Linked DNA regions of Labrys monachus. The protein of the gene in region 1 interacts with the protein of each later gene in a pairwise test. Links are inferred from orthologs where the notes say so. Each region holds a gene or a part of one and is shown on either strand. Other genes may lie near its edges.

What was found.
Region 2: the proteins of J3R73_RS31090 (region 1) and def interact in binary tests that used the Escherichia coli proteins (3 or more experiments, as listed by UniProt). The link is inferred for Labrys monachus from one-to-one orthologs.

Annotation. Positions count from the first base shown.
Region 1 is NZ_JAUSVK010000001.1:6,822,307-6,836,759, forward strand. What follows is about bases 4,242-7,132. They hold J3R73_RS31090 (aspartate-semialdehyde dehydrogenase), read left to right. Parts: upstream 4,242-5,115; coding sequence 5,116-6,150; downstream 6,151-7,132. Other genes in these bases: nhaA (Na+/H+ antiporter NhaA), read left to right, coding at 4,242-5,034; J3R73_RS31095 (DMT family transporter), read left to right, coding at 6,324-7,132. Also shown: J3R73_RS31075 (primosomal protein N'), read right to left, coding at 129-2,303; leuB (3-isopropylmalate dehydrogenase), read left to right, coding at 2,577-3,686; more of nhaA, read left to right, coding at 3,865-4,241; more of J3R73_RS31095, read left to right, coding at 7,133-7,223; J3R73_RS31100 (hypothetical protein), read right to left, coding at 7,311-7,604; J3R73_RS31105 (VOC family protein), read right to left, coding at 7,633-8,031; proB (glutamate 5-kinase), read right to left, coding at 8,036-9,184; J3R73_RS31115 (FadR/GntR family transcriptional regulator), read left to right, coding at 9,513-10,247; J3R73_RS31120 (NAD-dependent epimerase/dehydratase family protein), read left to right, coding at 10,476-11,489; J3R73_RS31125 (DUF3455 domain-containing protein), read left to right, coding at 11,754-12,287; ggt (gamma-glutamyltransferase), read left to right, coding at 12,430-14,187; J3R73_RS31135 (IS110 family RNA-guided transposase), read right to left, coding at 14,256-14,453.
Region 2 is NZ_JAUSVK010000001.1:918,476-932,937, forward strand. What follows is about bases 7,857-10,756. They hold def (peptide deformylase), read right to left. Parts: upstream 9,643-10,756; coding sequence 9,070-9,642; downstream 7,857-9,069. Other genes in these bases: truA (tRNA pseudouridine(38-40) synthase TruA), read right to left, coding at 7,857-8,012; fmt (methionyl-tRNA formyltransferase), read right to left, coding at 8,126-9,064; J3R73_RS04115 (MFS transporter), read right to left, coding at 9,835-10,756. Also shown: J3R73_RS04055 (beta/alpha barrel domain-containing protein), read right to left, coding at 1-62; J3R73_RS04060 (SH3 domain-containing protein), read right to left, coding at 73-777; J3R73_RS04065 (2-hydroxyacid dehydrogenase), read left to right, coding at 958-1,962; J3R73_RS04070 (MBL fold metallo-hydrolase), read left to right, coding at 1,994-2,875; J3R73_RS04075 (cyclic nucleotide-binding domain-containing protein), read left to right, coding at 2,992-3,639; J3R73_RS04080 (adenosine kinase), read right to left, coding at 3,652-4,650; murein biosynthesis integral membrane protein MurJ, read left to right, coding at 4,839-6,401; J3R73_RS04090 (hypothetical protein), read right to left, coding at 6,418-7,008; J3R73_RS04095 (hypothetical protein), read right to left, coding at 7,015-7,176; more of truA, read right to left, coding at 7,269-7,856; more of J3R73_RS04115, read right to left, coding at 10,757-11,052; nth (endonuclease III), read right to left, coding at 11,251-12,006; J3R73_RS04125 (DUF2244 domain-containing protein), read left to right, coding at 12,029-12,523; J3R73_RS04130 (2,3-bisphosphoglycerate-dependent phosphoglycerate mutase), read right to left, coding at 12,684-13,304; J3R73_RS04135 (pirin family protein), read left to right, coding at 13,451-14,368. UniProt on the Escherichia coli protein: Removes the formyl group from the N-terminal Met of newly synthesized proteins. Requires at least a dipeptide for an efficient rate of reaction. N-terminal L-methionine is a prerequisite for activity but the enzyme has broad specificity at other positions.

The DNA.
Region 1 (14,453 bases):
GCCGGCGAGGAGGTCCGTCGTCATGGCGGGTTCCGGGTCATTGCGGTGCGGACCCTAGGCGGAAAGATATGAACAATTCGTCGCCGCATCGGCCCTGCCGGACGGTCAAGTCCGTCACGTGAGGTCCGTCAGGCGAAGTTCATGGGATCGATGTCGATCTCGAGCGCCAACTGCCCGGTCGGCTTGGGCGCGGCGGCGAGCCAGGCGCGGATATAGTCCTGCAGGGCGAAGTCGCGCGGCGCCTGCAGGATGAGGCGCATGCGGTGGCGCCCGCGGATCACCGCGATCGGCGCCTCGGCCGGGCCGAGCACGCGCAGCGCCGCGTCGAAAGGGGCGGCCTTGGCCAGCAGGCGGGCGAAGGTCTCGGCCTTGGCGCGGTCCTCGTCGAGGATGGTCAGCGAGGCCATGCGGCCATAGGGCGGCAGGCCGGCCTGCGCGCGGATGGCGATCTCGCGGGCATAGAAGCTCTCCTTGTCGCCGGAGATCAGGGCCTGCATCACCGGATGGCCGGGATCGTAGCTCTGCAGCAAGGCGCGGCCCGGCTTGTCGCCCCGCCCGGCCCGGCCGGTGACCTGCCCGAGCAGCTGGAAGGTGCGCTCGGCGGCGCGCGGATCGCCGGTGCCGAGCCCGAGATCGGCGTCGATGACGCCGACCAGGGTCAGGTGCGGAAAATTATGGCCCTTCGCCACCAGCTGCGTGCCGATGACGAGGTTCGCATCGCCCCGCGCCACGGTCTCCAGCTCCTGCTTCAGCTTTTCGGTGCTCGCGAACAGGTCGCTCGACAGGATGACGGTATGGGCCTGCGGAAACAGGCCCGCCACTTCCTCGGCGATGCGCTCGACGCCCGGCCCGCAGGGGGTGAGCGTGTCCTCCGCCTCGCAGCTGGGGCACTGGCGCGGCACCGGTGCGGTATGGCCGCAATGGTGGCAGACCAGGCTCTTGCGGAAACGGTGCTCCACCAGCCAGGCGGTGCAATGCGGGCACTGGAAGCGGTGGCCGCATTTGCGGCACAGCGTCAGCGGGGCATAGCCGCGCCGGTTGAGGAAGAGCAGGGCCTGGTCGCCGGCGGCGATCGTCTCACGCACGGCCTCGGCGAGGCGGGGGGCGATGAACCGGCCGCGCTCCGGCCCGCCGCTGCGCATGTCGATGGCGGCGATCGCAGGCAGGCTGCGGCCGCCGAAGCGTTCCGGCAGGATGAGGTGGTCGTAGCGGCCGCGGTCGGCATTGACCCGGCTTTCGATGGAGGGCGTCGCGGAGGCCAGCACGACGGCGGCATCGACGAGACGGGCGCGCACCACCGCCATGTCGCGGGCATGGTAGCGCGGCCCGTCCTCCTGCTTGTAGGCGCTGTCGTGCTCCTCGTCGACGACGACGAGGCGCAGGTCCGCGAAGGGCAGGAACAGCGCCGAGCGGGCGCCCGCGACCACCGCGACCTCGCCCTTGGCGATGCCGTGCCACAGCCGGGCCCGCTTGTTGGCGGCGACGCCCGAATGCCATTCGGCGGGCCGGACGCCGAAGCGGGCGGCGAAACGGTCGAGGAACTGGTTGGTGAGCGCGATCTCCGGCAGCATGATCAGCGCCTGCCCGCCCTGGCGCACCGCCTCGGCCACCGCCTCGAAATAGACCTCCGTCTTGCCGGAGCCGGTGACGCCTTCGAGCAGGGTGGCGGCGAAGCGCCGGGCGGCGACCTTCTGCGTCAGGTCGGCCGCGGCGCGGGCCTGGGCCTCGCTGAGGCTGGCGGCGGCGAAGTCGAGGTCGGGCATGCGGGCGGCCGGCTCGGGCGGCAGGGCCACCGGCGTCACGGCGCCCGCATCGACCAGGCCGTCGATCACGCCGGGCGAGACGCCGGTCGCCTCGATGAGGGCCTTCTTCTCATGGACGAAGCCGTCCGCCAGATGGCCGAGCACGCGCCGGCGGGCCGGCGTCAGGCGTTCGGGCTCGCTGCCGCCCAGCCGGTAGCCGAGGCGCGGTTTTTCCGGCGGCAGTTCGGGCGCCCGCAGCGCCATGCGCATCACCATGCCGCGCGGCGTCAGCGTCCAGTTCGACACCCATTCGATGAAGCGGCGCATGTCCTCGCGCAGAGGCGGCACGGCGAGCCGCTCCTCGACATATTTGAGCCGGTTGGAGGAGGCCGGCAGCACGCCGTCGCCGTCCCAGACGACGCCGACCGTCTCGCGCGGGCCGAGGGTGACGCGCACGACGTCGCCGGGCATCAGCACATTGCCGAACGGGACGCGGTAGCTGTAGGTGCGCTCCAGCGCCACCGGCAGCATGATTTCGACGACCTCGCCCGGATTTGCCATGGGGGTTAGGTCGGGGAGGACGCCGAGTCTGTCAAGGTTTCCTCCCGGGAGCGCAACGTCCTGGGAGCGCGGGCGTCCCGCCCGCCTCTTCCTTCCGCTTCCGCTCACGATACGGATGAAGGTGGGTGATAGTGGTCCGCCGCTTTCGGCACCGATGCTGTTTCCAAGAGCGGGCGGGACGCCCGCGCTCCCGGGATGTCCGCGCTCCGGCAAACCTTGCGCCCTCCCGCCCGCTCGTCTAATCACGCGCAAGTCCAATCCGAGGTGATGATCATGGCCACGCAAAAGCTTCTCCTTCTCCCTGGCGACGGTATCGGCGTCGAAGTGATGGCGGAGGTGAAGCGCCTGATCGCCTTCCTCAACAAGACCGGCCTCACCGCCTTCGAGACGGAAGAGGATCTCGTCGGCGGCGCCGCCTACGACGCCCACGGCAAGGCGATCTCCGACGCGGCGATGGGCCTCGCCCAGGCCGCCGATGCGGTGATGTTCGGCGCGGTCGGCGGGCCGAAATGGGCCGACGTGCCCTATGCGGCGCGTCCCGAAGCCGGCCTGCTGCGCCTGCGCAAGGATCTCGGCCTGTTCGCCAATCTGCGGCCGGCCGTCTGCTATCCGGCGCTCGCCGACGCCTCCTCGCTGAAGCGCGAGCTGGTCGAAGGCCTCGACATCATGATCGTGCGAGAGCTCACCGGCGGGGTCTATTTCGGCGAGCCGAAGGAGATCGTCACACTGGAGAACGGCGAGAAGCGCGCCGTCGACACCCAGGTCTACACCACCCACGAGATCGAGCGCATCGCCCGCGTCGCCTTCGACCTCGCCAAGGTGCGCGGCAATCTGGTGCACTCCTCGGAAAAGCACAACGTCATGAAGTCCGGCGTGCTGTGGAAGCAGGTCGTCACCGCCGTGCACAAGGCCGAATATCCCGAGGTGAAGCTCGAGCATATCCTGGCCGACAATTGCGGCATGCAGCTGGTGCGCACGCCCAAGCAGTTCGACGTCATCGTCTGCGACAACCTGTTCGGCGACATGCTCTCGGACGTCGCGGCGATGCTGACGGGCTCGCTCGGCATGCTGCCTTCCGCCTCGCTCGGCGCGACCGATCCGACGACCGGCAAGCGCAAGGCGATGTATGAGCCGGTGCACGGCTCGGCGCCGGACATCGCCGGCCGCGGCCTGGCCAACCCGATCGCGACGCTCGCCTCCTTCGGCATGGCGCTGCGCTATTCCTTCGGCCTCGCCGAGGCGGCCGACCGCCTCGACGCGGCGATCGCCGCCGCGCTGGACGAGGGCCTGCGCACCAAGGACATCGCCTCCGCCGGCCAGAACGCCGTCTCGACCAGCGAGATGGGCTCCGCCGTGCTGAAGGCGCTGGAACAGGCGGCGTAGGATCTTCCGCCCGGCCGGGCGGGTTGGAGGGTCGATCACCGATCGACCTTCCTGGAAACGCCGGGCGTGCCGGAAGGGAAGAGGTCGATCGGTGATCGACCCTCCCATCGCGTCCTTCTTCCGAAGAGCGCCCGGGAAGAGCCTTGCCTCCGGCGCGTTTTCTTGGCACCCATGCCGCATGGTTTCTCCCCGCCCGCCCTCCTTCATCCGGACGTTCCTGGCTACGGAAGCGGCAGGCGGCGTGATCCTCATGGCGGTGGCGGCGTTGGCGCTCGCCGTCGCCAACTCGCCGCTGAGCGGGGCCTATTTCGATCTGCTCCATCTTCATATCGGCGGCCTCAGCCTCCTGCACTGGATCAATGACGGGCTGATGGCCCTGTTCTTCCTGCTGGTCGGCCTGGAGATCAAGCGCGAGGTGCTGAAGGGCCAGCTGTCGAACTGGCCGCGCCGGGCCCTGCCGGGCGTCGCCGCGCTCGGCGGCATGGTGGTGCCGGCGCTGGTCTTCGTCGCGGTGAACTGGCACCAGCCCGAGACGCTGCGCGGCTGGGCCATTCCCTCGGCCACCGACATCGCCTTCGCCCTCGGCGTGCTCGCTTTGCTCGGCTCCTACGCGCCGGCCTCGCTCAAGGTGTTCCTCACCGCGCTCGCCATCATCGACGATCTCGGCGCCGTGCTGATCATCGCGCTGTTCTATACGGCCGGGCTCGACGGGCTCGCGCTGGCGGGCGTCGGCGTGGTGCTGCTGGCGCTCGCCGCCATGAACCGGTTCGGCGTCGTTTTCCTGCCCGCCTATCTCGCCCTCGGCGCGGTGCTGTGGGTGCTGACGCTGATGTCGGGCATCCACGCCACGCTCGCCGGCGTGGCGCTCGCCTTCGCCATTCCGCTGCGCGGCGCGGCGGGCGGGGAGAAGTCGCCGCTGCACCGCCTCGAACACGGCCTGCATCCCTGGGTGACCTTCCTGATCGTCCCGGTGTTCGGCTTCGCCAATGCCGGGGTTTCCCTGGCCGGCCTCTCGCCCGCCCGCCTGGCCGACCCCGTCACGCTCGGCGTGGCGCTCGGCCTGTTCGCCGGCAAGCAGGCGGGCGTGTTCGCTTTCGCCGCGCTGGCGATCCGCGCCGGATGGGCGGAGCTGCCGCATCGGGCGAGCTGGGTCCAGCTCTATGGCGTGGCGCTGCTCTGCGGCATCGGCTTCACCATGAGCCTGTTCATCGGCGGCCTGGCTTATGCCGACACGCCGCTGCTGCTCGACGAGACCAAGATCGGCGTGCTGCTGGGCTCGGTGCTCTCCGCCGTCGCCGGCGCCATCCTGCTCCGCTTGGCGCGGCCGGCCGCCCGGCGCAGGCTTTGATTGCCAGCGTGGCGTGCGGGTGATATGCCAGCCCGCCGTCTCCCGAGGGGGACAGGCTTATCGAGGAGAAGGACGAAAACAGTGGGTTACAAGGTCGCCGTCGTGGGCGCCACAGGCAATGTGGGCCGCGAAATGCTGAACATCCTGGCCGAGCGGGCCTTCCCCGCCGATGAAGTGGTTGCTCTGGCCTCGCGCCGCAGCCTGGGCACGGACGTTTCGTATGGCGACAAAACGCTGAAAACCAAGGTCCTCGACAATTACGACTTCTCCGACACCGACATCGCGCTGATGTCGGCGGGCGGCGACATCTCCCGGGAATGGTCGCCGAAGATCGGCGCGCAGGGTTGTGTCGTCATCGACAATTCCTCGGCCTGGCGCTACGATTCCGACGTGCCGCTGATCGTTCCGGAAGTGAATGCCGACGCCGTCGCCGGCTTCACCAAGAAGAACATCATCGCCAATCCCAACTGCTCCACGGCGCAGCTCGTCGTGGCGCTGAAGCCGCTGCATGATCGCTTCGGCATCAAGCGCGTCGTCGTCTCGACCTATCAGTCGGTGTCCGGCGCGGGCAAGGAAGGCATGGACGAATTGTTCGCCCAGACCAAGGCCATCTACGTCAACGCCGCGGTCGAGGAGAAGAAGTTCCCCAAGCGCATCGCCTTCAACGTCATCCCGCATATCGATGTCTTCATGGAAGACGGATATACGAAGGAAGAGTGGAAGATGATGGTCGAGACCAAGAAGATCCTCGACCCCAAGATCAAGCTGACGGCGACCTGCGTCCGCGTGCCCGTGTTCATCGGCCATTCGGAGGCCGTCAACATCGAGTTCGAGAAGCCGGTCACCGCCGAGGAGGCGCGCGATATCCTGCGTTCGGCGCCGGGCTGCCTCGTCGTCGACAAGCGCGAGCCGGGCGGCTACATCACGCCCTACGAGGCCTCGGGCGAGGATGCGACCTATATCTCGCGCATCCGCGAGGACATCACGGTCGAGAACGGGCTGGCGATGTGGATCGTCTCGGACAATCTGCGCAAGGGCGCCGCGCTCAACGCGATCCAGATCGCCGAGGCGCTGGTGAACCGCAAGCTGCTGCGCGCCAAGAAGAAGGCGGCCTGACCGCCACCAAGACCGGATGCGGCCGGCAGGCCGCATCCACGCCGGATCGGCGCGGGGCGGGAGCGCGGACATCCTGTCCGCATCCTATCTTTGCTTAGAGGACCGGCGTTTCCAGGAGCGGGCGGGCGACATGGCAAGCCATGCGCCGGGATGTCCGCTCCGCCGGGGATTTCATGTCAGCCGTCGACTCCACACCCCGTCCGGCCCTTTCCTCGCCGGTGCTGGCCGCCCTGTTCGTGCCGCTGTGGTCGACAGGCTTCGTCACGGCGCGGCTGGTGGCGCCGCATGCCGAGCCGCTGACCTTTCTCGGCCTGCGCTTCGGCGCGGCGGGCCTGCTGCTGGCGATCTACGCGCTCTATCGCGGCGCGCTCTGGCCCGCGACGCTGCGCGGCTGGCTCGACGCTTTCGTCGCCGGCATGCTGATCCACGGGCTCTATCTCGGTGCCGTGTTCTGGTCGGTGGCGCATGGCCTGCCCTCCGGCATTTCGGCCCTGGTCGCGGGGCTGCAGCCGCTGCTCACCGGCCTTCTCGCCAGGCCGCTGCTGGACGAGACGGTGACGCCGCGCCGCGCGGCGGGCATCGTGGTCGGCGCCCTCGGCGCGGGGCTGACGCTGCTGCCCAAGCTCGGCGCCGCCGGCGAGGGCGGCATCCCCACCTGGCCGCTCGCCGTCTGCACCTTCGGCATGGTCGCCATCACCTTCGGCACCATCTGGCAGAAGCGGCGCGGGCGCGGCGCCGACCTCGCCACCAACACCGCGATCCAATATGCCGGCGCGCTGGCGCCGATGCTGATCGGCATCGCCCTCACCGAGCGCGGGCATTTCGACGTCGCGGCGCCGGCCGCGTGGGCGGGCCTCGTCTGGTCGGTGTTCGGCATGTCGATCGGCGCCATCCTGCTGCTGATGGTCCTGATCCATCGCGGCGCGGTGGCGCAGGTCGCCTCGCTGCTCTATCTCGTGCCCGGCGTGTCGGCGCTGATGGCCTGGGCGATGTTCGGGGAGGCGCTGACGCCGGTGCAGATCGCCGGCCTGCTGGTGGCGGCGCTCGGCGTGGCCATCGCCAACAAGGGGTGAGCCCCCCGGGGACCGCAGGCTTCCAGCCTGCATCTTCCTGAAGCGTCGAGGTTCCAAGAGCAGGCTGGAAGCCTGCGGTCCCGGGGGTCAGCCCCAGTGGTAGATCCAGTATTGCCGCTTGCTGGCGGGGTCGACGAAGCCGTCGCGGCTGCCGCTCTCGATCCGGTCGCCCTTCTGAAACATGCGGCAGCGGCCGCTCGCCAGTTCGGCGTCGGCCTGCCGCTGGAAGCCGGCCCCGGCACTGTGCAGGGCCTGGACGCTGTCCCGGTTGCGGCAGGCGAGGGTGTTGCGGTCGAGCGAGCGCACGGTCGGCACCGGCGGCTGCACCGTGCAGGCGGCGAGCAGAAGGAGGGCGAGGACGGCGGGGGCCTGGCGAAGCATGGTCTCTCCGTGAAGGGGGAAGCGGCGCTCAGGCCGAAGCCGGACGATGGCAGCACACGCAGAGCTTGTTGCCGTCGGGATCGCGAAAATAGGCGCCGTAATAATCCGCATGATAGTGCGGACGAAGGCCCGGCGCACCCTCGCAAATGCCGCCATGGTTAAGGGCTGCCCGATAGGCCCTGTCCACCGCGGCGCGGTCCGGCGCCAGCAGCGCCGTCATCGTGCCGTTGCCGGCGGTCGCCGGCCCGCCGTCGAAGGGGCGTCCGATCAGGACGATCGGCCGCGCTCTGCCGGCCTCGATCCAGCCGGCCCAGGGGCGGGCATCGTCGCGGAATTTGAGCGTGAAGCCCAGTTCGTCCATCACGGCGGCGTAGAAGGCGAAGGATCGGGCGAAATCGTCGACGCCGAGGAAGACATGCGAGATCATCGCCTCACTCCGGCGTCACCGTGCTCAGGTCCTCGAAGCGGCTGAACAGGGCCATGTCGTCGCGGTGGATCATCTCGGTGGGGCCATGCCAGCCGAGGATGTCCTCGATGCTGCGGCTCTTCTTGCCGGTGATCTGCGCGGCGTCGCCGATGTCGTAGGCGACGAGGCCGCGGCCGATCTCGGCGCCGGAGGGATCGCGGATGACGACGGCGTCGCCCTGCGAGAAGGTGCCCTCGACGCGCTTCACGCCGGCCGGCAGCAGGCTCGCGCCGTTGCGCAGCGCCTTGGCCGCGCCGCTGTCGACATGCAGCGTGCCGCGCGGCTCGAGATGGCCGGCGATCCATTTCTTGCGCGCCGTCACCGGATTGGACGCGGTGAGGAACCAGGTGCAGGGGCCGCCCTTCTCGATCTGCGTCAGCGGCGCGTCGACCTTGCCTGAGGCGATCACCATCGTGGTGCCGCCGCCCACGGCGATTTTGGCCGCCTCGACCTTGGTGCGCATGCCGCCGCGCGAGAGCTCCGAGCCGGCATCCCCGGCGATGCTCTCGATGGCCGCGGTGATGCGCTGGACGACGGGGATGAGCGTGGCCGCCGGATCGAGATGGGGCGGCGCGGTGTAGAGCCCGTCGATGTCGGAGAGCAGCACGAGGCAGTCGGCGCCCGCCATGGTGGCGACGCGCGCGGCCAGGCGGTCATTGTCGCCGTAGCGGATCTCGGTGGTGGCGACGGTGTCGTTCTCGTTGACCACCGGCACGCAGTTCATTTCGAGCAGCTTGTCGATGGTGCGCCGCGCATTGAGATAGCGCCGGCGTTCCTCGGTGTCGCCGAGGGTGACGAGGATCTGCGCCGCCGTCAGGTTGCGCGCGCTCAGCGTCTCGGCCCAGGCCTGCGCCAGCGCGACCTGCCCGACGGAGGCCGCGGCCTGGCTCGCCTCGAGCGCGAGCGGGCCCTTGGGCAGCTTCAGGATGGTGCGGCCGAGCGCGATGGCGCCGGAGGAGACGACGATGATCTGCGCCCCGCGCTCGGCATGGCGGGCGAGGTCGTCGACGAGCGACATCAGCCAGTCGCGGCGAAGGCTTCCCTTCGCCTGGTCGACCAGCAGCGAGGAGCCGATCTTCACGACGATACGGCGAAAGGAACTGAGTTCGGGCATGGCGGTGTTCTGTCGTTTCGGGGATGGGCATCCCCGCCGGCGGCACTGCAGGCGAGGGATGCCCGGCGCGGGGCGGCCGCTGTCCTGCCGCCGGGCCGGGATCATCGCCTAATAGGGTATAAAGCATTCGACAAGCCCTAATCGGGGCCGATCGGGCTTGCGAGGGCTGCGCAGTCGCTCCATGCTATTGTCATACCAGTGGAGAGGATGAGTCGCGGATCGCGGAGGCTCTGCCGCTGATCCGCCAAGATCACGCGATCGTCGGAGCCGGGCGGCGGATTTCCCTCGCCCTTGCGAATCGCACCCCTGGATAGGGAAGGAACGTTCGATGACACGCAGCGCTGGCCGTGCTCGCATGGGGCCGACGCAGACCCGTCACAGCCGTGCTGCCTCCCTGATCGGCCAACGCATCGTCGCGGGCGAATGGTCGGTCGGCATGGCCCTGCCGACGGAAGCGGATCTGTCCCGGGAACTCGACGTCTCCAGGGCCTCCCTGCGCGAGGCCATCAAGCTGCTCGCCGGCAAGGGGCTGATCACCTCCACGCCGCGGCGCGGCACCATCGTGCAGCCCCATTCGAACTGGAACCGGCTCGATGTCGACGTCCTCGTCTGGCAGACCTCCGGGGGCGCCACCAAGAGCTTCGTCAAGGACCTGTTCGAGCTGCGCCGCATGATCGAGCCGGAAGCGGCGGCCCTGGCGGCCGAACGCGCCGGCCCGGCCGAACGGGCGGAGGTGGCGGCGACCTTCCACGCCATGGAGAGCGCCGAGGACGTGCAGGCCTCGATCGACGCCGATCTCGCCTTCCACCGCGCCATCGTGAGAGCCGCCAACAACGTGCTGCTGGCTGCGTTCTCGCCGGCCATCGAAGCCTCGCTCGCGGTTTCCTTCACGGTCTCCCGCGCCGGCCGGATCCAGCCTCATATCGTGCCGCTGCACCGGGCCGTGGCGGAGCCGATCATCGCCGGCGATGCCGCCGCCGCCCGCATCGCCATGAACACGCTGCTCGATCGCTCCGAAAGCGACGCCGCCAGCGTGGCCGTCGACGACAGGGCCGCCCGGTAGGCGGGCGGGCCGCCCTGCGCCGCCACGGATCGTTGCCGGCAGGCGATTTGTGAACGGCGGGGCTCAAAATTTGGCTTAATCTTAACCGCTATGGGATTTGGTCGGCCACCGTCGCTTGAAAGCGCCGGGCCGAAGAGCGTATGGAGACGCCCGATTGAACCAGCGAGCCAAGGCCTGCTTCTCCCCGGCGCGCATCGACGCAGGGCCCCGCGCCCGCCAGGCCCTCCCATGAAGATCTGGATTACCGGCAGCGCCGGCTTCATCGGCTTCCATCTCGCCGGGCGCCTGCTCGGCGAGGGGCATCTCGTCACCGGCATCGACGGTCTCACGCCCTATTACGATCCCGGCCTCAAGCGGGCCCGGCATGCCCTCCTCGAACGCTCCAACGCCTTCCGGCCGCATATCTTCATGCTGGAGGATCGCGAGGCCCTCGGCCGGCTCGCCGCCGAGGATCCGCCCGAGGTCATCATCCATCTCGCCGGGCAGGCGGGGGTGCGCTACAGCCTCGAAAACCCGCGCGCCTATGTCGATTCCAATCTCGTCGGCCTGTTCAACCTGATGGAGGTGGCGCGCGAGGCGCAGGTCCGCCACTTCCTGTTCGCGTCGACGAGCTCGATCTACGGCGCCAACGCGTCGATCCCGTTCCGTGAGACGGACCGGGCCGACCAGCCGCTGACCCTCTATGCCGCGACCAAGAAGAGCGGCGAGGGCATGCTGCATTCCTATGCCCATCTGTGGTCGATGCCGGTCACCTGCTTCCGCTTCTTCACGGTGTACGGTCCGTGGGGGCGGCCGGACATGGCGACGTTCAAATTCGTCGACGCCATCGAGGAGGGCCGCCCGATCGAGATCTACGGCGAAGGGCGCATGGAGCGCGACTTCACCTTCATCGACGATCTCGTCGAGGCGATCGTCCGCCTCGTCCCGCAGGTCCCCCGCATCGGCGAGCCCGCCGGGCCCGCCGGGCTCGATTCGCTGTCCCCCGTGGCGCCGCACCGCGTCGTCAACATCGCCGCCGGCCGCCCGGTCGGCCTCCTCGACTTCGTCGAGGCGATCGAGACGGCGATGGGCCGCAAGGCGATCCGCCGGATGCTGCCGATGCAGCAGGGCGACGTGCCCCGGACCTTTGCGAGCGCCGAACTGCTGGAGGCGCTGACCGGATACCGGCCGTCGACGGAACTGGCGCAGGGCATCCGCGCCTTCGTGCAGTGGTACCGGGCGTGGAAGATGTCGGCCGTCTGAGGCGTTCTGCGAATGGCGGAACGGGCGGCGATCGCAAAGACGTGTCCGAAACCGCGTTGTGTGCCGTCCTCAACGGGATATGCTGCGGCGAAAGGCGTCCCGCATCGGGTCGCAGGCGCGGCCGGAGATCCAACCGTCAAGGCCCCCCCGGGAGCGCGGGCGTCTCGCCTGCTTCTTCCTGTCGGCGGCAGGCCGTCGGAGAAAAGGGCGGGCGAGACGCCCGCGCTCCCAGGACCATGGCCAGGCCCGGCAAAGGAAAGATCGATGATCGGACAAAAGCTCATCTCGGCGGTGGCGGCCCTCGTCCTGCTCATGGCCGCGGCCGGGGCCGCCATGGCCGGCGATGCGGTGCCGCCCGACATCCGGCCGGCCGGCGGCAAATTGCTGTTCGCGGCCGAAGCCCGGGGCGTGCAGATCTATACGAGCACGGCGGCGGGCGGCGGTCCCGCCAAATGGGTGCTGGAAGCGCCGCTCGCCGAGTTGACCGGCGAGGATGGCAAGCTGACGATCCATCACTATGCCGGCCCGTCCTGGGAGGCTTCCGACGGAAGCAAGGTCGTTCGCGACAAGGACGTCCCGGTCAGGTCCGTCCCGGCGCCCGACGCCGCGGCCGACATCCCCTGGCTGCTGGTCACGGTGAAGGCCGATCCGGCCGCCGGCGTCCTCGGAGACGTCGGATTCGTGCAGAGGATCAAGACGCATGGCGGTGCCGCGCCGGCGGCGGCGCCTGTCCGCGCCGACACCAAGGTGGGCGTTCCCTACACCGCCACCTACCTCTTCTATGGGAAGGCGGAGTGAGTCTCGCCTCGGCGGGCCCTCATGCCGGCCGAAGTCTGGATACCCGGGACAAGCCCGGGTATGACAAAACTGCGCCTCTTGTCTCCGCGCATCGGGACCGGAGGCCAAGGCGGCATGGGCCGAGCATCGGGGAAGGATCGGCATGAGACGGGTTCTCTTTCTGGCAGCGCTCGTGCTCGCTCTCACGCCTTGCGCAGCCGGCGCCGCTTCGCGTCCGGCAGTGGAGGCCCCCGACGGCATGGTGGTGACCTCGCAGCACCTGGCCTCCGAGGTCGGCGCCGACATCCTGCGCCGGGGCGGCAACGCCATCGATGCGGCGGTCGCCGTCGGCTATGCCCAGGCGGTGACCAATCCGTGCTGCGCCAATATCGGCGGCGGCGGCTTCATGGTGATCCATCTTGCCCGGGACAACCGCGACACCTTCATCAATTTCCGCGAGAAGGCGCCGGCCGCCGCCCGCCGCGACATGTATCTCGACGGCCAGGGCAACCTCGTGAAGGGCGCGAGCCTCGTCGGCTATCGCGCCGTGGCGGTGCCCGGCAGCGTGCTCGGGCTCGACACCGCGCTGCGCGAATACGGCACTCTGCCGCGGGCCGCGGTGATGGCGCCGGCCATCCGGCTGGCGCGGGAGGGCTTCGTGCTCGCCCGCAGCGATACCGACATCATCGACGCGGGCGCGCCCGCCCTGAAACGGGATCCCGAGACCGCGCGGATCTTCTTCCGCCCCGACGGCGCGCCGCTCCAGCCCGGCGACCGGCTGGTGCAGACCGACCTCGCCGCCACCCTGCAGGCGATCGCCGACGGCGGCCCCGACGTCTTCTACAAGGGCGAGGCCGCCCGCCGGATCGACAGCGCCATGAAGGCGCATGGCGGCATCGTGACCGCGCAGGACCTCGCCGACTACACGGTGACCGAAGGCGCGCCGGTGACGTGCCGCTATCGCGGCTATGTCCTCGCCTCGGCGGCGCCGCCTTCCTCGGGCGGCACCACGCTGTGCGAGATCCTCAACATCCTCGAAGGCTACGATCTCAGGGCGATGGGCTACCATTCGGCCGCCGCGGTGCATGTGATGGTCGAGGCGATGCGCCACGCCTATATGGACCGCAACACCTATCTCGGCGATCCCGCCTTCGTCACCAATCCGCTCGGCCGCCTGCTCGGCAAGGACTATGCGGCGCAGATCCGGGCGACGATCCTGCCGGACCGGGCGACGCCGTCGAGGCAGGTCCAGCCCGGCACGGCGCCGCATGAGAAGACGGAGACGACGCATTATTCGATCGTCGACCACGAAGGCAACGCCGTCTCGGTGACCTACACGGTCAACGGCCTGTTCGGCGCCAATGTGATGGCGCCCGGCACCGGCTTCGTGCTGAACGACGAGATGGACGATTTCACCACCAAGACCGGCGTGCCCAATCTCTTCGGGCTGGTCCAGGGCGAGGCCAACGCCATCGCGCCCGGCAAGCGCCCGCTCTCCTCGATGGCGCCGACGCTCGTCACGCGGGACGGGCATATCGCCGCCGTGCTCGGCAGCCCCGGCGGTTCGCGCATCATCACCATCACGCTGCAGACCGCGCTCGACATGATCGACTACGGCATGCAGCCGCAGGAGGCGGTGGATGCCCCGCGCATCCATCACCAATGGCTGCCCGACAAGATCTTCGCCGAGCCCTTCGCGCTGTCGCCGGACACCGTCCGGATCCTCGAGGGCATGGGCTACGACATCGTGGAGCAGACGCCGTGGGGCGCCGCCGAGCTGGTGGCGTTGCCGGCGATGACCGGCGGCTCGGACGCGGCCACCTCCGCCAGCGATTCGACCTTCGGCGGCAGGATGCGGCCCGGCTTCGTCTACGGCGCCACCGACGACCGCCGCCCGGCCGGGCTGGCGGTCGGGGAATGAGGACGTTTGGGAACGGTGCCGTCATCCCCGGCGAGCCGCGCAGCGGCGAGGGAAGCAACCATAATCGTTCATGGTGTTTTTTCTTGCCAGGGCGAGCGTCTGGCGAGAACGGTATTTGCGTAGATGAGAAGCTTTCTGGCGCATGCGACCATGGCCTGCTTTTTGGTTTTGCCAGCAGTGATGAGGCGCTTGTAGACGGCTTTGAGTTGCGGGTTCCAAAAATGGGCAGCGGGGACGGCAGCGCCGTAGAGAGCTTTGCGGACTCT
Region 2 (14,462 bases), 5.9 Mb from region 1 along the record:
ACCGCCGCTCTCGCTTCCCCGATGGTGGCGATGCCGCAGATCTTGAGGCGCAGGCGCGGCATCGTCCGAAGCTCACTCGATGGTTTCACCGGGATAGGCGCCCCACAGATTGCTCTCCTGGATCCAGCCGTCGAAACCGTCGCCGTTGATACGGCACCAATTGACGTTGCAGCTTCGGATAGTGGCGAGCACGCCCGGCTGCAGCATGGCGGTGGGGGAGGCCTTGAGGTCGGCGCGGCTATGGAGCATCAGCGTCGTCTCCTTGGACCACGGGGCGATCAGGGCGGTGCGCTTGCCGGACAGCAGGCTCTGCAGCACCCAGCCCTCGGCGCCTTCCGAATCGCGGATGCGCCGCCAGTTCTCGAATTCGGCGATCACCTCCACCGGCAAGTTGGCCTTCTGGTAGATGAAGGCGACGGCCTGGTCGCGCGACGGCCCCTGGCGGACGTTCACCTTGTCGGGCTTGAGGCTGACGAAGCGCGGCATCGGCAGGCCGGAAACCGGGCCGAGCTGCTCGGAGGACGTCGAGGCGGCAGTGGGAAGGGAACCTGTCACGTCATTGCCCGGCCCCTTGTCGCTGCCGGCGATGAACTGGGCCACCGTCGGGTCCGCGAGGATGGCGGGATCGACCTGGCTGGCGGCCGACATCTCCGCCTGCTGGTGCTGGCGATGGAGATAATAGACGCCGGCGGCGAGGGCGAAGGCGCAGAAGGCCCCGGCAAAGCCGATCCTGGCAATCGGACTGAGCCGCGGGCTTTCTTCTTCGTAGTAAGACATTCCAGACCTCAACGCACACTCTTCGCCTGCATCCGGGAGCCTCGTTCGACGCTCCCGTCTGTCGCTCCACACCGTGCTCTGTTAGATCTGTTAAACAGGTCACCGGCGGCAGGTTGCAAGCTTGTTCGGACAGTTTGGCCGAGCGCGGTGAACGTGGTCTTAAAGTGGCGGAGAGTCGGCATGTCCTGGAGGAAAAAACCGCTGGTGGTCGTGACGCGCCGACTGCCGGACAGCGTCGAGACGCGTATGCGCGAATTGTTCGACGCCCGCCTCAACCTCACCGACGAGAAGATGTCGCAGGAGGCGCTGATCGAGGCGGTGCGGACCGCCGATGTGCTGGTGCCGACCATCAACGACCGCATCGACGCCGAGGTGATCGCTGCGGCAGGCGAGAATTTCAAGCTGATCGCCAATTTCGGCAATGGCGTCGACAATATCGACGTCGAGGCCGCCACGGCGCGCCGGATCACCGTCACCAACACGCCGCGGGTCCTCACCGAGGACACGGCCGACATGACGATGGGCCTCATCCTGGCGGTGGCACGACGGCTCGTCGAGGGCGCGCAGGTCATCCCGGAAGGCAATAATGCCTGGCCGGGCTGGTCGCCGACCTGGATGCTCGGCCGCCGCATCTGGGGCAAGCGCCTGGGCATCATCGGCATGGGCCGAATCGGCCAGGCCGTGGCGCGCCGCGCCAAGGCGTTCGGCCTGCAGGTGCATTACCACAACCGCCATCACCTCGATGCCGCCATCGAGGCCGAGCTCGAGGCGACCTATTGGGATTCGCTCGACCAGATGCTGGCGCGCATGGACATCATCTCGGTCAACTGCCCGCACACGCCGGCGACCTACCATCTCCTCTCCGCCAGGCGGCTGAAGCTCCTCAAGCGCGAGGCGGTGATCGTCAACACCGCCCGCGGCGAGGTGATCGACGAAACGACGCTCGCCAAGATGCTCGATGCCGGCGAGATCGCCGGCGCCGGCCTCGACGTGTTCGAGCACGAGCCCGCGGTCAACCCGCGCCTGGTCAAGCTCGCCCGCAGCGGCCGCGTCGTCCTCCTGCCGCATATGGGATCGGCGACGATCGAGGGGCGCACGGACATGGGCGAGAAGGTCATCGTCAACATCCGCGCCTTCATGGACAATCACAGCCCGCCGGACCGCGTGCTGCCCAGCATGATCTGAACCCGTCCGGACGGCTTTGCGAAGCGGAACAATGGCAGGCATCACCGAAACCCTGAGGATCCTCCAGCCCCATCCCGGCCTGTTCGCCTATTATGACGGGCGGATCGCGGGGAGGCGCCTCCATTCGCCCGGACCGAACTGGCTCGACGACGGCGCCTATGCGCTGGGCATCGCCTCCTATGCGGTCGTCGACGGCGACGAGGCGCTGGTCTACGACACCCATGTCTCGCTCGACCATGCCCGGGCGATCCGCGCCCATCTCGAAGGCCTCGGCGTCGCCAGCCTGCGCGTCGTGCTCAGCCATTGGCACGACGACCATGTCGCCGGCAATGCGGTGTTCGCCGATTGCGAGATCATCGCGCTGAAGCGCACCGCCGAGGCGTTGTCGGCGCATCGGGACGAACTCGAGAAGGCCGATCCGCCGATCGCGCCGCTGGTGATGCCGAACCGGCTCTTCGAAGGCGGGCTCGACCTCGCGGTCGGGCGGACGCGGGTGGAACTGCGGCCCTTCGACATCCACAGCGCCGACGGCAATGTGCTCTGGCTGCCGGAGAGCGGCGTGCTGCTCGCCGGCGACACGCTGGAGGACACGATCACCTATGTCTCGGAGCCCGAGCATATCGACGCGCATATCCGCGAGCTCGGCCGCCTGCGCGGCTGGCCGATCGCGCGCATCCTTCCCAATCACGGCGATCCCGGCCGCATCGCCAGCGGCGGCTACGAGGCGAGCCTCATCGACGCCAACCGGACCTATCTGGAGCGCCTGCGGGCGGAAAGCGCCCGCCCGCCCGGGGAGGCGCCCGCCCTGAGGGATTTCATCGCCGGCGACATCGCCTCCGGCGCCGTTCTCTATTTCGAGCCTTACGAGGACGTCCACCGCAAGAACATCGCCGCCGTCGGGAATGCCGGCTGACACGGGATCCCGCATGCCGCGTGCGGACGAGCACGGAATTCCGTTCGTAAACGAACGATTTCAACGCCGACAGATCCGGCTGCCAAAGCCGGCTTTCCTGCTTTCCCGGTGTTGCAATGATCCTCGAAATAAGTCGGCTCGGCCTCATCCATGTCGCCGCCCTCATCTCCGTCGCCGCGCTCACCTGCCGGGACCAGATCGTGCTTCGCGCCCTGCTGGTCGCCTCGACGCTGCTCTACATCCTCTATTATTTCGTCGTGCCCGCCGTGCTGCTGTGGGATGCGGTGTTCTGGACGGTGGTCAATCTCGGCGTGAACCTGTTCATGATGGCGCAGCTCGTGCTCGCGCGGACGCCGTTCCGCCTGTCGGACGACGAGCGCCGGCTCCATGCCGCCTTCGGTGCGGTCTCTCCCGGCGAGTTCCGGGCGCTGATGAAGATCGCCGTCTGGCACCGCCCGCAGGCCGCCGAGACGCTGGTCCGGGAGGGCGCGCCGGTCGACCACGTCTATTATATCCTCGGGGGCGAGGCGCTCGTGCTCAAGGGCGGCCGCAGCCTGGCGCTGCCTTCGCCCTCCTTCGTCGGCGAGATCGGCTTCCTGCGCCGGGTTCCCGCCACGGCGACCGTCACGGTCGAAGCCGGCGCGCTCTATGTCGCCTGGCCGGCCGCGGCGCTGGCGGCGCTGCAGGCCCGCCGCCCGTCGATCAAGACCGGCCTGGATTCGCTGCTGGCCTGCGACATGGCGGCGAAGATCGCGGCCGCCTGATGCCGCAACGGGTCAGAGCAGGCCGTTGCTCTGCGCCAGGACCTTCAGGCTGGTCTGCGGCCGGGCGCCCACGTGCTGGATCACCTCGGCCGCGGCCATCGCCCCGAGCTTGAGCGAGGCCAGATGCGGCATGCCGCGGGCGAGGCCGAACAGGAAGCCGGAGGCGAAGAGATCGCCCGCGCCGGTGGTATCCACGAGCTTGTCGATGGGGAAAGCGGGCACCAGCACGCGCATGCCGCCTTCGATCGCCAGCGCGCCTTCCTCCGAGCGAGTGACCACGGCAAGGCGCACGTCCTTGGCGACCAGGCCCAGGGCCGTGTCGAAATCCGAGGTCTGGTAGAGCGATTTGAGCTCGTGGGTGTTGGCGAAGACGATGTCGACGACGCCGGTCCGCATCAGGCTGAGGAATTCGCCGCGGAAACGGTCGACGCAGAAGGAATCCGACAGGGTGATCGCCACGCGCCGGCCGGCCTTGCGCGCGATCGACGCCGCCTTGAGGAAGGCGTCCTTGGCGCCCTGCGGGTCCCACAGATAGCCTTCCATATAGGTGATCGCCGCATCGGCGACGACGTCCTCGGCCATGTCGTCGGGGCCGAGAAGATGGGTGGCGCCGAGATAGGTGTTCATCGTGCGCTCGCCGTCGGGCGTGACGAAGATGAAGCTCCTCGCCGTCGAGGGGCCGTCCGCCAGCGGCACGGTTTCGAAATGCGTGCCCTGGGCGCGCAGGTCGCGGGTGAACACGTGGCCGCCCTCGTCGTCCTTCACCTTGCCGAAATAGGCGGCCTTGCCGCCGAAGGAGGCGATGCCCACTGCCGTGTTGGCGGCCGAGCCGCCGGAAATCTCGATGCTCTGCCCCATCGCGGCATAGAGATGCTGGGCGCGCTCCTCGCTGGTCAGGATCATGGCGCCTTTGGCGAGGCCTTCGCGGACGAGGAAATCATCCTCGGTATGGGCGAACACGTCGACGATCGCGTTGCCGATGGTGAGGACGTCGAAACGGGTGCGGGACATGCAGCTCTCGAAATCAGAGCATTTCCCGTATCGGGCCTGACCGGCCCGCACGAAGAAAATGCGTCAAACAGGACATGGAGGCGTTTTCCAAAACAGGGCGGATCGGCTAACCCTCCAGCGCGCGCGGACTATAGCGGCCAAAACGATGGCGGCAAGGAAGGCCTGCAAAAGAAAGGTGCGAAGATCCGATGAGATTTCTGCGCAATGCCGCCTCGGTCGGCTTCGCCACCCTGTTCTCGCGGATATTGGGCTTCGTCCGGGACACCATGGTGGCGGCGGCGCTCGGTGCCGGGCCGGTGGCCGACGCCTTCGTGGTCGCCTTCCGCCTTCCGAGCCTGATGCGGCGGCTGCTGGCGGAAGGCGCGGTGAACACCGCCTTCGTCCCCCTTTACGGCGAGGCCGAGCAGGCGCGGGAGGGCCAGGCCTTCTCCGACGCCGTCTTCACCCAGGTCGGCCTGCTCTTCCTCGTCGTCACGGCGCTGGCCCTGCCGGCGATGCCGCTCCTCATCCGCGCGATCGCGCCGGGCTTTGCCGAAAGCGGCGGGCGGGTCGCTCTCGCGGTGGTGCTGTCGCGCATCACCTTCGCTTATTGCCTCGCCACGGCGCTGACGGTCGTCGCCTCCGCCGTCCTCAACGTGCATGGCCGGTTCACCGCCTCGGCCTATGCGCCCTCGCTCCTCAACGTCGTCACCATCCTCGCTTTGCTGGCCGCATCATGGCAGGGCTGGCGCGAGGAAGCGCTCGCCCGCCTGCTCGCCTGGAGCCTGTTCGCAGGCGGAATCGCCCAGGGCGCGCTGGTGTTCGCCGCCCTGCGACGGGCCGGCCTCGGGCTGCGATTCGTGAGGCCCCGATGGACGCCGCCCGTGCGGCGCTTCTTCCTCCTCGCCTTGCCGGGCGTCGCCGCCGGCGGGGTGACGCAGGTCAATGCCTTCGTCGGGCTGGTGGTCGCCTCGCCCGAGCCCGGCGCGGTGACCTGGCTCTATTATGCCGACCGCGTCTATCAATTGCCGCTCGGCATCGTCGCCGTCGCCCTCGGCAGCGCGCTCCTGCCCGAACTCGCCCATGCCAGCGCCATGGGCGACGAGGAGGCCGAATGCGGCCTGCTCAGCCGGGCGGCCGAATTCGCCCTGTTCCTGAGCCTGCCGGCGGCCCTGGCGCTGATCGTGCTGGCCCGGCCGATCGTCTCGGTGCTGTTCGAGCGCGGCGCCTTCCAGGCCGCCGATGCCGCCGCGACGGCCCTCGCCCTTGCCGGTTTCGCCGCCGGCCTGCCGGCCTTCGTCGGCGCCAAGGTGCTGCAGCCCCTGTTCTTCGCGCGCACGCGGATGCGCGTGCCCTTCCTCATCGGCGTGGCCGGCGTGGTGACCGACGTCGTCCTGTCCGTCGCCCTGTTTCCCGTCTGGCACCAGACGGGAATCGCCCTCGCCGCGGCGGCGTCCGGCTGGATCAACCTCGTTCTCCTCGCCGTCGCCGCCCGGTGGGAAGGATTGCTGCGGCTCGACGTGATGGCGCGCCGCCGCCTGCCGCGGCTCCTCCTCGCCGCAGGGATCATGGCGATCACCCTGTGGCTGCTCATGCCTTTCGCGCAGGCGTGGACGGATGCCGGCCTTCCCGTGCTCCGGCGCATCGCCGGGCTCGCGGTCCTGTGCGGCGGCGGGCTTGCGGCCTATCTCGCAGCCTGTCTCGTGTTCGGCGGGATCGATCGCCGGTTCGGACGGCAGGCATTGGCTTCGGAAAAGCCGCCGCCGCGATGATACGCGATTCCAATGATCAAGCGGTCCAGCGCTTCAACTGCTCGTCGGGAACGCGAAACACGCCCTTGATGCATTGAGAATTGACGACGGCGATCTGCACATGGGTCTTTTCGTAAAAGCCCGATGATGCGTAGAGCTGCTCACCTTCGATAAAAATGCCTCTTACGCTGTCTACGGCAGGAAGGCTGTTTTCGTTCAGCAGGGAATGGACCCGCCGAATGACGGCGCAGTCCAGGGAACGGCGCATCAGATCGGTGCTGTTCCGCGGAAGCGCCGTGCCGGTCATTCGCGATATGTCGACCAGGGTGGTATGGGCATCCCGGACCATTTGGATGGCGCCGAGGGTCGTCATATCAAGGCATAGTCCCAAGTCGAGGATGGCGCCTATGACTGTGGGGATCTTCACGGACGACCGTTTGCGTTTCGACAGTTCGATTGCAAAATCGAGACCGCGCTGCGGATTGGCCTCCCAGAAATAGATGCCGGGCCCTAACCAATCATAGTCGTTGTTACTGGGTCGAAAAGGCTTTCCGGCCAGAAGGTCTTCGGCAACGGCTTTATCGCACCCATGATAGCCGAGAATAAAACTCGTTGAGAGGCGATGCATTCCAGGCTATTCAGCAGAATAATTCTTGCTCAGTTTGCCCTTGGCATCAAGGATACCTTCGCGCTGCATCAATTCGAGGGCAGCCTCTTTTGTCGAGTACTTGGCAGTAAATTCCTTCGCCATGAGTCGAAAACGCTCGACATAGGCCGGCGTTCCAAATTCAGGCATATGATCAGCGCTCGTTTGGCGAGATGTTCTCTTCATGCCGCATAAGATGCTTGTTTGGGTTGCGGAGTGCAAGGTCGCATCCCAATCTCGCCTCAATAATCCACCCCGGTCAGATAGAGCCCGTGCGGCGGGGCGAGGGCGGCGCAGCGCGTGCGGTCGCGCGCCTCGAGCACGGCGACGAGATCGGCCCTGCTCCAGTCGCCCGCGCCGACCCGCCGGAGCGAGCCGACCATCGAGCGCACCTGGTTGTGCAGGAAGGAACGGGCGGCGGCGACGACGTGGATCTCCTCGCCGACCCGCATCACGTCGAGCCGGTCGAGTGTCTTCATGGCGCTCCGGGCCTGGCAGTCGGCCGAACGGAAGGTGGTGAAATCATGATGGCCGAGCAGGCCCTGGGCCGCCTCGTGCATCGCCTCGGCGTCGAGCCGCCTGCGGATATGCCAGGCACGGCGGCGCTCCAGCGCCAAAGGCGGGCGGCGGTCGATCACGCGGTAGAGATAGCGCCGCCCCCTGGCGGAGAAGCGGGCGTCGAAATCGTCCGGCATCTTCTCGGCTGCGAGGATGGTGACATAATCGTCCGACAAGGTGAGATGGGCGTTGAGCGCGTCGCGGACCCGGTCGCCGGTCCAGTCCTTGCGCAGCATGACGGACGCGACCTGTCCGGTGGCGTGCACGCCGGCATCGGTCCGCCCGGCGCCCTGGATGCGCAGGGTCTCGCCGGAAAAGGCCAGGATCGCTTCCTCGATCGCCTGCTGCACGGAACGGCCATTGGCCTGGGCCTGCCAGCCGACATAGGGCGTGCCGTCATATTCGATCAGGAGCTTGTAGCGCGGCATGCGGCGAACTTGGCTGCGTGGGGTGGTGCCCTCTACGCCAAGAAGGGGCGAGAGTCACGCGGGGCGCCGGCTGTGCGATCCTCGTACCGGCGCGGTGGCGGAGCGCCGGCCGGTCAGGGAACCGGCCCGTCGAGGACCGCGCCCTTGGCCAGCGCGGCGCCTTTCAGAAAATCGGCGGCGTTCATCGGCGTCCTGCCGGCACGCTGGAGCTGCAGCAGCTGGACGGCGCCGTCGCCGCAGGCGATCGTCAGGGCGTCGTCGAGCACGGTGCCGGCTGGGCCATGCCCCTGCGCCCGATGCGAGCGCAGCACCTTCACGCGCTGCGGGCCCTGGCCCCAGTCGGCCTCGAACCAGGCGCCGGGGAAGGGCGACAGGCCGCAGATCTGCCGATGCACCACGTCGGCCGGACGCGTCCAGTCGATGCGGGCCTCGGATTTCTCGATCTTCCTGGCGTAGGTCACGCCTTCCTCGGACTGGGGCGTGAAGGTGAGGGTGCCACGCGACAGCGCCCCGAGCGCCCGGGCCATCAGGTCGGCCCCCAGGATCGACAGGCGGTCGTGCAACTCGCCCGCCGTCATGTCGGGCTCGATCGGCACGGCGTCGGCGAGCGCCACCGGGCCGGTGTCCAGCCCCTCTTCCATGCGCATCACCATCACGCCGGTCCGGCTGTCGCCGGCCATGACGGCGCGCTGGATCGGGGCGGCACCGCGCCAGCGCGGCAGCAGCGAGGCATGGAGGTTGAGGCACCCCTCCGCCGGCGCGTCGAGCGCCGCCTTCGGCAGGATCAGGCCGTAGGCGACGACGACCGCGACATCGGCGGCGAGGCCGCGGAAGGTCGAGAGCGTCTCTTCGTCCCGAAACGTCCGCGGCGTGAACACCGGGATGCCGAACCCCTCGGCGAGCCTGTGCACGGGGGAGGGCATCAGGGCCATGCCGCGGCCGGCGGTGGCCGGCGCCCTCGTATAGGCGGCGACCACGTCGTGGCCCTGGTTGATGATCTCGGTCAGCACGGGCCGGGCGAAGTCGGGCGTGCCCATGAAGACGATGCGCATGAAGCTCAGTCCGCTGCCGGGTGCGGCGCCTGCCGCTCGCGCTTCTCGCGCTTGGGGAAATCCGGCGTCGTGCCCTGCTTGGCGGCCTTGGTGAACTTGCGGATCACCATGTCGCGCTTGAGCTTGGAAATGTGGTCGAGGAAGAGCACGCCGTTGAGATGGTCGATCTCATGCTGGAGGCAGGTCGCCAGCAGCCCCTCGGCCTTGATCTCGTGCTCCTTGCCGTCGCGGCCGACATAGGCGACGCGGACCTGGGCCGGGCGCTCGACCTCGGCGTAATAATCGGGGATCGACAGGCAGCCTTCCTCGTAGACGTTGCGCTCGTCGGAGGACCACAGCACCTGCGGATTGATGAAGATCTGCGGGGCGCGTGCCTCGTCCTCCTTGGCGAGGTCGATGACGAGGAGGCGGCGCGGCACTGCGACCTGGATGGCGGCGAGGCCGATGCCCGGCGCGTCGTACATCGTTTCCAGCATGTCGTCGGCGAGCGAAAGCAATTCCGCGTCGACGCGCTCCACCGGATCGGAGACGAGACGCAGCTTGGGATCGGGAATAAAGATGATCGGTTTGATGGCCATGTCAGGCAGATAGGGTGAGGCGGGCGGGGCGTCAATGCGAAAGCGGGCGGGAGAGCGGACATCCTGCCCGCTCTCGAAGGACAAGGCTGCAGAACCGGGCCTCGCGGACCGGATTCCATCGCCGATTCACCGCTTGCCTCCTCTGCAGGGCTTCATGACGAAGAGCGGACAGGAGGGGTCGCGCTCCCTTTCTCAATCCGTCACCGTCATCACCTGCCCGCGCCGCTCCGGGCTGAAGCGGATGACCGCGATGAGCGCCACCGCCACGATGCCGATCACCACGGCCTGGACGTAGCCGTAATTATAGCCCGGCTGCTCGGCCAGCCAGGACTGGAAGCGGCCGTTATAGGAGGCCAGGAAGTTGCCGGCCTGGTAGACGAAGCCCGGCAGCGTCGCCCGAACCGCCCCCGGCACCAATTCGTTGAGATGCGCCGGCACCACGCCCCAGGCGCCCTGTACGCTGATCTGCATGACGAAGGCGCCGATCGCCAGCATCACCGGCGTCGAGCCGAAGGACCACAGGGGAATGGCCGGCAGCGCGATGAGCGAGGCGATGGTGATGGCGTTGACCCGGCCGATGCGTTCGGAGAGGAAGCCGAAGAACAGGCCCCCGACGATGGCGCCGATATTGGCGACGATGCTGATCCAGCTTACCGTGGCGTGATCGAAGCCGTGCTGCTTCTGCAGGAAGGTCGGATAGAGGTCCTGGCTGCCGTGGCTGAACAGGTTGAACAGCATCATCAGCACCACGGCATAGAGGGTGATGCCCCAATTGGCGCCGATCGTCTTCACGATGCCCGGCTTGGGATGCTTGCGGCCTTCGGTGAAGGCGGGCGATTCCGGTACATGCGAGCGGATGAACAGCACCATGAGGGCGGGAATGATGCTGAGCAGGAACATGAAGCGCCAGTCGACCGTGTAGCCGGCGATCTGCTTGCCGTAGATCAGCCCATAGACGACCGCGGCCAGGAGATAGCCGGCGGGATAGCCGCATTGCAGGATGCCGGAGACGACGCCGCGGGCGCGCGGGGGGATCGACTCCATGGCCAGGGCGCTGCCGAGGCCCCATTCGCCGCCCATGGCGATGCCGAACACGGCGCGCAGGATGAGGAAGGTCGTGAGGTTGGGCGAGAAGGCGGCGAGCGCGCCGATCACCGAATAGCTGACGATGTTCAGCATCAGGATCGGCTTGCGGCCGAAATGGTCGGCGAGGCGCCCGAAGAAGAAGGCTCCCACCCAGCGCATCGCCAGCGTGAGGAACAGGGCGTAGGCGACGTCGGGCACCCCGACCTGGAATTCCTTGGCGATGTCGATGAGGAGAAATGTCAGCAGGAAGAAATCGAAGGCATCCAGGGTCCAGCCGAGAAAGGCGGCGATGACGGTCTTCTTCTGTTCCGTGGTCAAATTCAACGGCGTTTCTCCCCCGGTCCGCGATCCCTTGGCGATGGCGGCGCATGCCTGTGGGCCGGCTCCGAAACGAGCTCGTCGCGACGAGGCGAGTCGGGCGAACCGGCCCCGCCATCAAATATCCGAAAGGCTTGAAGCGCCAGCAAATAATGCGCGCCCGCGGCAGGGCCGGAACGGCGTCCGGCACCCCGATCGAAGACCTCAGACCTCTCCGGTCTTGTGCTCGAACAGGCAGATGTCGCGGATGAGGCAGGTGGGGCAGGCCGGCCTCAGCGCCTTGCAGACATAGCGTCCGTGCAGGATCAGCCAATGATGGGCGTGGCGGGCATAGGCGGCCGGCACCGCCTTCTCCAGCGCGAGCTCCACCTGGAGCGGGTTCTTGCCCGGCGCGAGCCCCGTCCGGTTGGCGACGCGGAAGAGATGGGTGTCGACGGCGATCGTCGGCAGGCCGAAGGCGATGTTGAGCACGACATTGGCCGTCTTGCGGCCGACGCCGGGCAGGGCTTCGAGTTCTTCGCGCGTCTGCGGCACCTCGCCGCCATGATGGTCGATCAGGTCCTGCGACAAAGCGATGACGTTCTTCGCCTTGGCGCGGTAGAGCCCGATCGTCTTGATGAAGTCGCGCAGGCGCTCCTCGCCGAGGGCGACCATCGCGGCGGGCGTGTCGGCGACCCGGAACAAGGGGCGCGTCGCCTTGTTGACCCCCGAATCGGTGGCCTGCGCCGAGAGGACGACGGCGACCAGCAGCGTATAGACGTTGACGTAGTCGAGTTCCCCCTTCGGCTCGGGCAGGGCTTCGGCAAACCGCCTGAACATCTCCTCGATCGAGGCGGGGGGAAGGGCGGGGCGCAGGGCGCCGGCGGACGCCGCGGCGGCGTTGGCCTTGGCCTTGCCGCGCGGCTTTGTCGCTCCGGCAGGGGCGGGAACGGCGGGTTTTGGAGTCTGGCGGCTGGGCATGAAACGGTTATAGTGAGGGACCATGACCAGCGGCAACCCGAAAGCTCCGATGGACGAGCCCGTCTTCGATGCGATCCTCTCGCCGCATCGCTCTCTCGGGCCGCTCGGCTTCCGCAATCTCCTCATCGCCGTCGGCACCGCCTCGACGCTTCTGAGCATCCCCTTCTACATCATGGGCGCCTGGCCGGTGATCGGCTTCTTCGGCGTCGATGTCGGCCTGCTCTATGTCATGTTCAAGATCAACTACCGCGGCGCCAGGCTGCGCGAGCATGTGCTGATGACCCATGCGCTGCTGCGGCTCTCCCGCATGGACCGCGAGGGGCGGACGCGCGAATGGAGCTTCAATCCGCGCTGGGTCCGCCTTCAGCGGGACGAGCACGAGGAGTTCGGCGTGATGCGCCTCGCTTTGGTGCAGCGCGGCCGCGAGGTCGAGGTCGCCCGCTTCCTCGGCCCCCGCGAAAAGGGCGAATTCGCCAGGGCCTTCACGCAGGCGCTGTCGATCGTGCGCCGGGGGTAAGGGCGGGCGGCGCCCGTGAGGCGCCAGCCGGGAACCTACTCCGCGGTGTGCCGGTCTCCCGACCGGCACTTTTCCACCCTCGCCGGCTTCCGGAGTGGTCACGTCCCGGCGAGGGGAAGGGCGGACAGGATGTCCGCGCTCCCGGGGAGGGCGGTCCGGTTCAGCCCTTCAGTTCCTTCACACTCGCGATCGTCGTGTCGGGGTTCAGCGTGTAGACGATCGGCACGCCGGTATCGAGTTCGCGCTTGACGATCTCCGCGCCGCTGAGGCCTTCCAGCGCCATGATGAGCGCCCGGAGCGAATTGCCGTGCGCGGCGACCAGCACGGCCTTGCCCGCCATCACCTGGGGCTGGATGCGATGGATGTAATAGGGCAGCACCCGCGCGGCGGTATCCTTGAGGCTCTCGCCGCCGGGCGGCGGCACGTCGTAGGAGCGGCGCCAGATATGGACCTGCTCCTCGCCGAATTTGGCGCGCGCCTCGTCCTTGTTGAGCCCCGACAGGTCGCCATAGTCGCGTTCGTTCAGCGCCTGGTCGCGGATGGTCTCAAGCCCGCTCTGGCCGAGATCCTCCAGGATGATCGCTGTCGTGTGCTGGGCGCGCGACAGGGCCGAGGTGAAGGCGATGTCGAAGGTGATGCCGAGAGCCTTGAGCCGGCGGGCGGCCTCGTGGGCTTCGGCGATGCCCTTCTCCGTGAGGCCTGGGTCCCGCCAGCCGGTGAAGAGGTTCTTCAGGTTCCAGTCGCTTTGGCCGTGGCGGCAGAGAACGAGCGTGGCAGTCATCGAGGCAATCCCGTTGCAGATCCGATGCTGCGGTTCTAGCCGCGTTCTCCGGCAAATGCACTTGCCGTTTGCAAAACAGCCCGTGCGATCGGTCGCAGGCCGTATTATGGTTGCGCCCCATTGCATGATTGAAACCGAGGCAGGCGATGACCGTTCTCGAAACCGACGATCCCGTGCCGGGAGACGCCTATTCCTGCGACGCCATCGAGATGCAGATCGTGGCGCGGTCGCGCGACCTCGGCGGTTTCTCCGTGCGCCGCGCCTTGCCGAGCTCGCGCCGGCGGCTCGTCGGCCCCTTCGTCTTCCTGGACCATTTCGGCCCGTCCATCTTCCGCCCGGGCGAAGCCTTCGACGTCCGCCCCCATCCCCATATCGGCCTGTCGACGGTGAGCTATCTGTTCGACGGCGCGATCGTGCACCGCGACAGCCTCGGCTATGCCGAGACGACCAAGCCGGGCGAGATCAGCCTGATGACGGCCGGCAAGGGCATCGTGCATTCCGAGCGCACGGGGCTGGAGGATCGCCAGCGCGGCTTTTCGATGCTCGGCCTGCAGGCCTGGGTGGCGCTGCCGAAGAGCCATGAGGAGGGCCTGCCCTCCTTCGAGCATTACGAACAGACGAAGATCCCCGAGCACAGCGCCGAGGGCAAGACCGTGCGCGTTCTCATGGGCTCGGCCTATGGCCTCGTTTCGCCCGTCCGGCAGGACTGGAGCACGCTCTATGTCGACGTGGCGCTGGAGCCGGGCGCGAGGCTTCCGGTCGACGCCGAGACGGAGGAGCGCGCCATCTATGTCGTTTCGGGCGAGATCGACCTGGCCGGCGACCGCTTCGGCGTCGGCTCGCTGCTGGTCCTGCGGCCCGGCGACGCGCTGATGGTCACGGCGGTGACGGCCGCCCGCCTGGTGCTGGTCGGCGGCGCCACCATGGACGGACCGCGCCACATCTGGTGGAATTTCGTGTCCTCCTCCAAGGAGCGCATCGAGCAGGCCAAGGCGGACTGGAAGACGGGCCGGTTCGAGACCGTGCCGGGCGATCCCGAATTCATCCCGCTGCCGGACTTCTGAGGGATGATGAGGGCGGTTGCGGGGAACCGGCGAGATTTCCACAGTCGTGGCGAGAGAAGGGATTGGGGGCAGGCCCACTTTGCTCGACACGGGC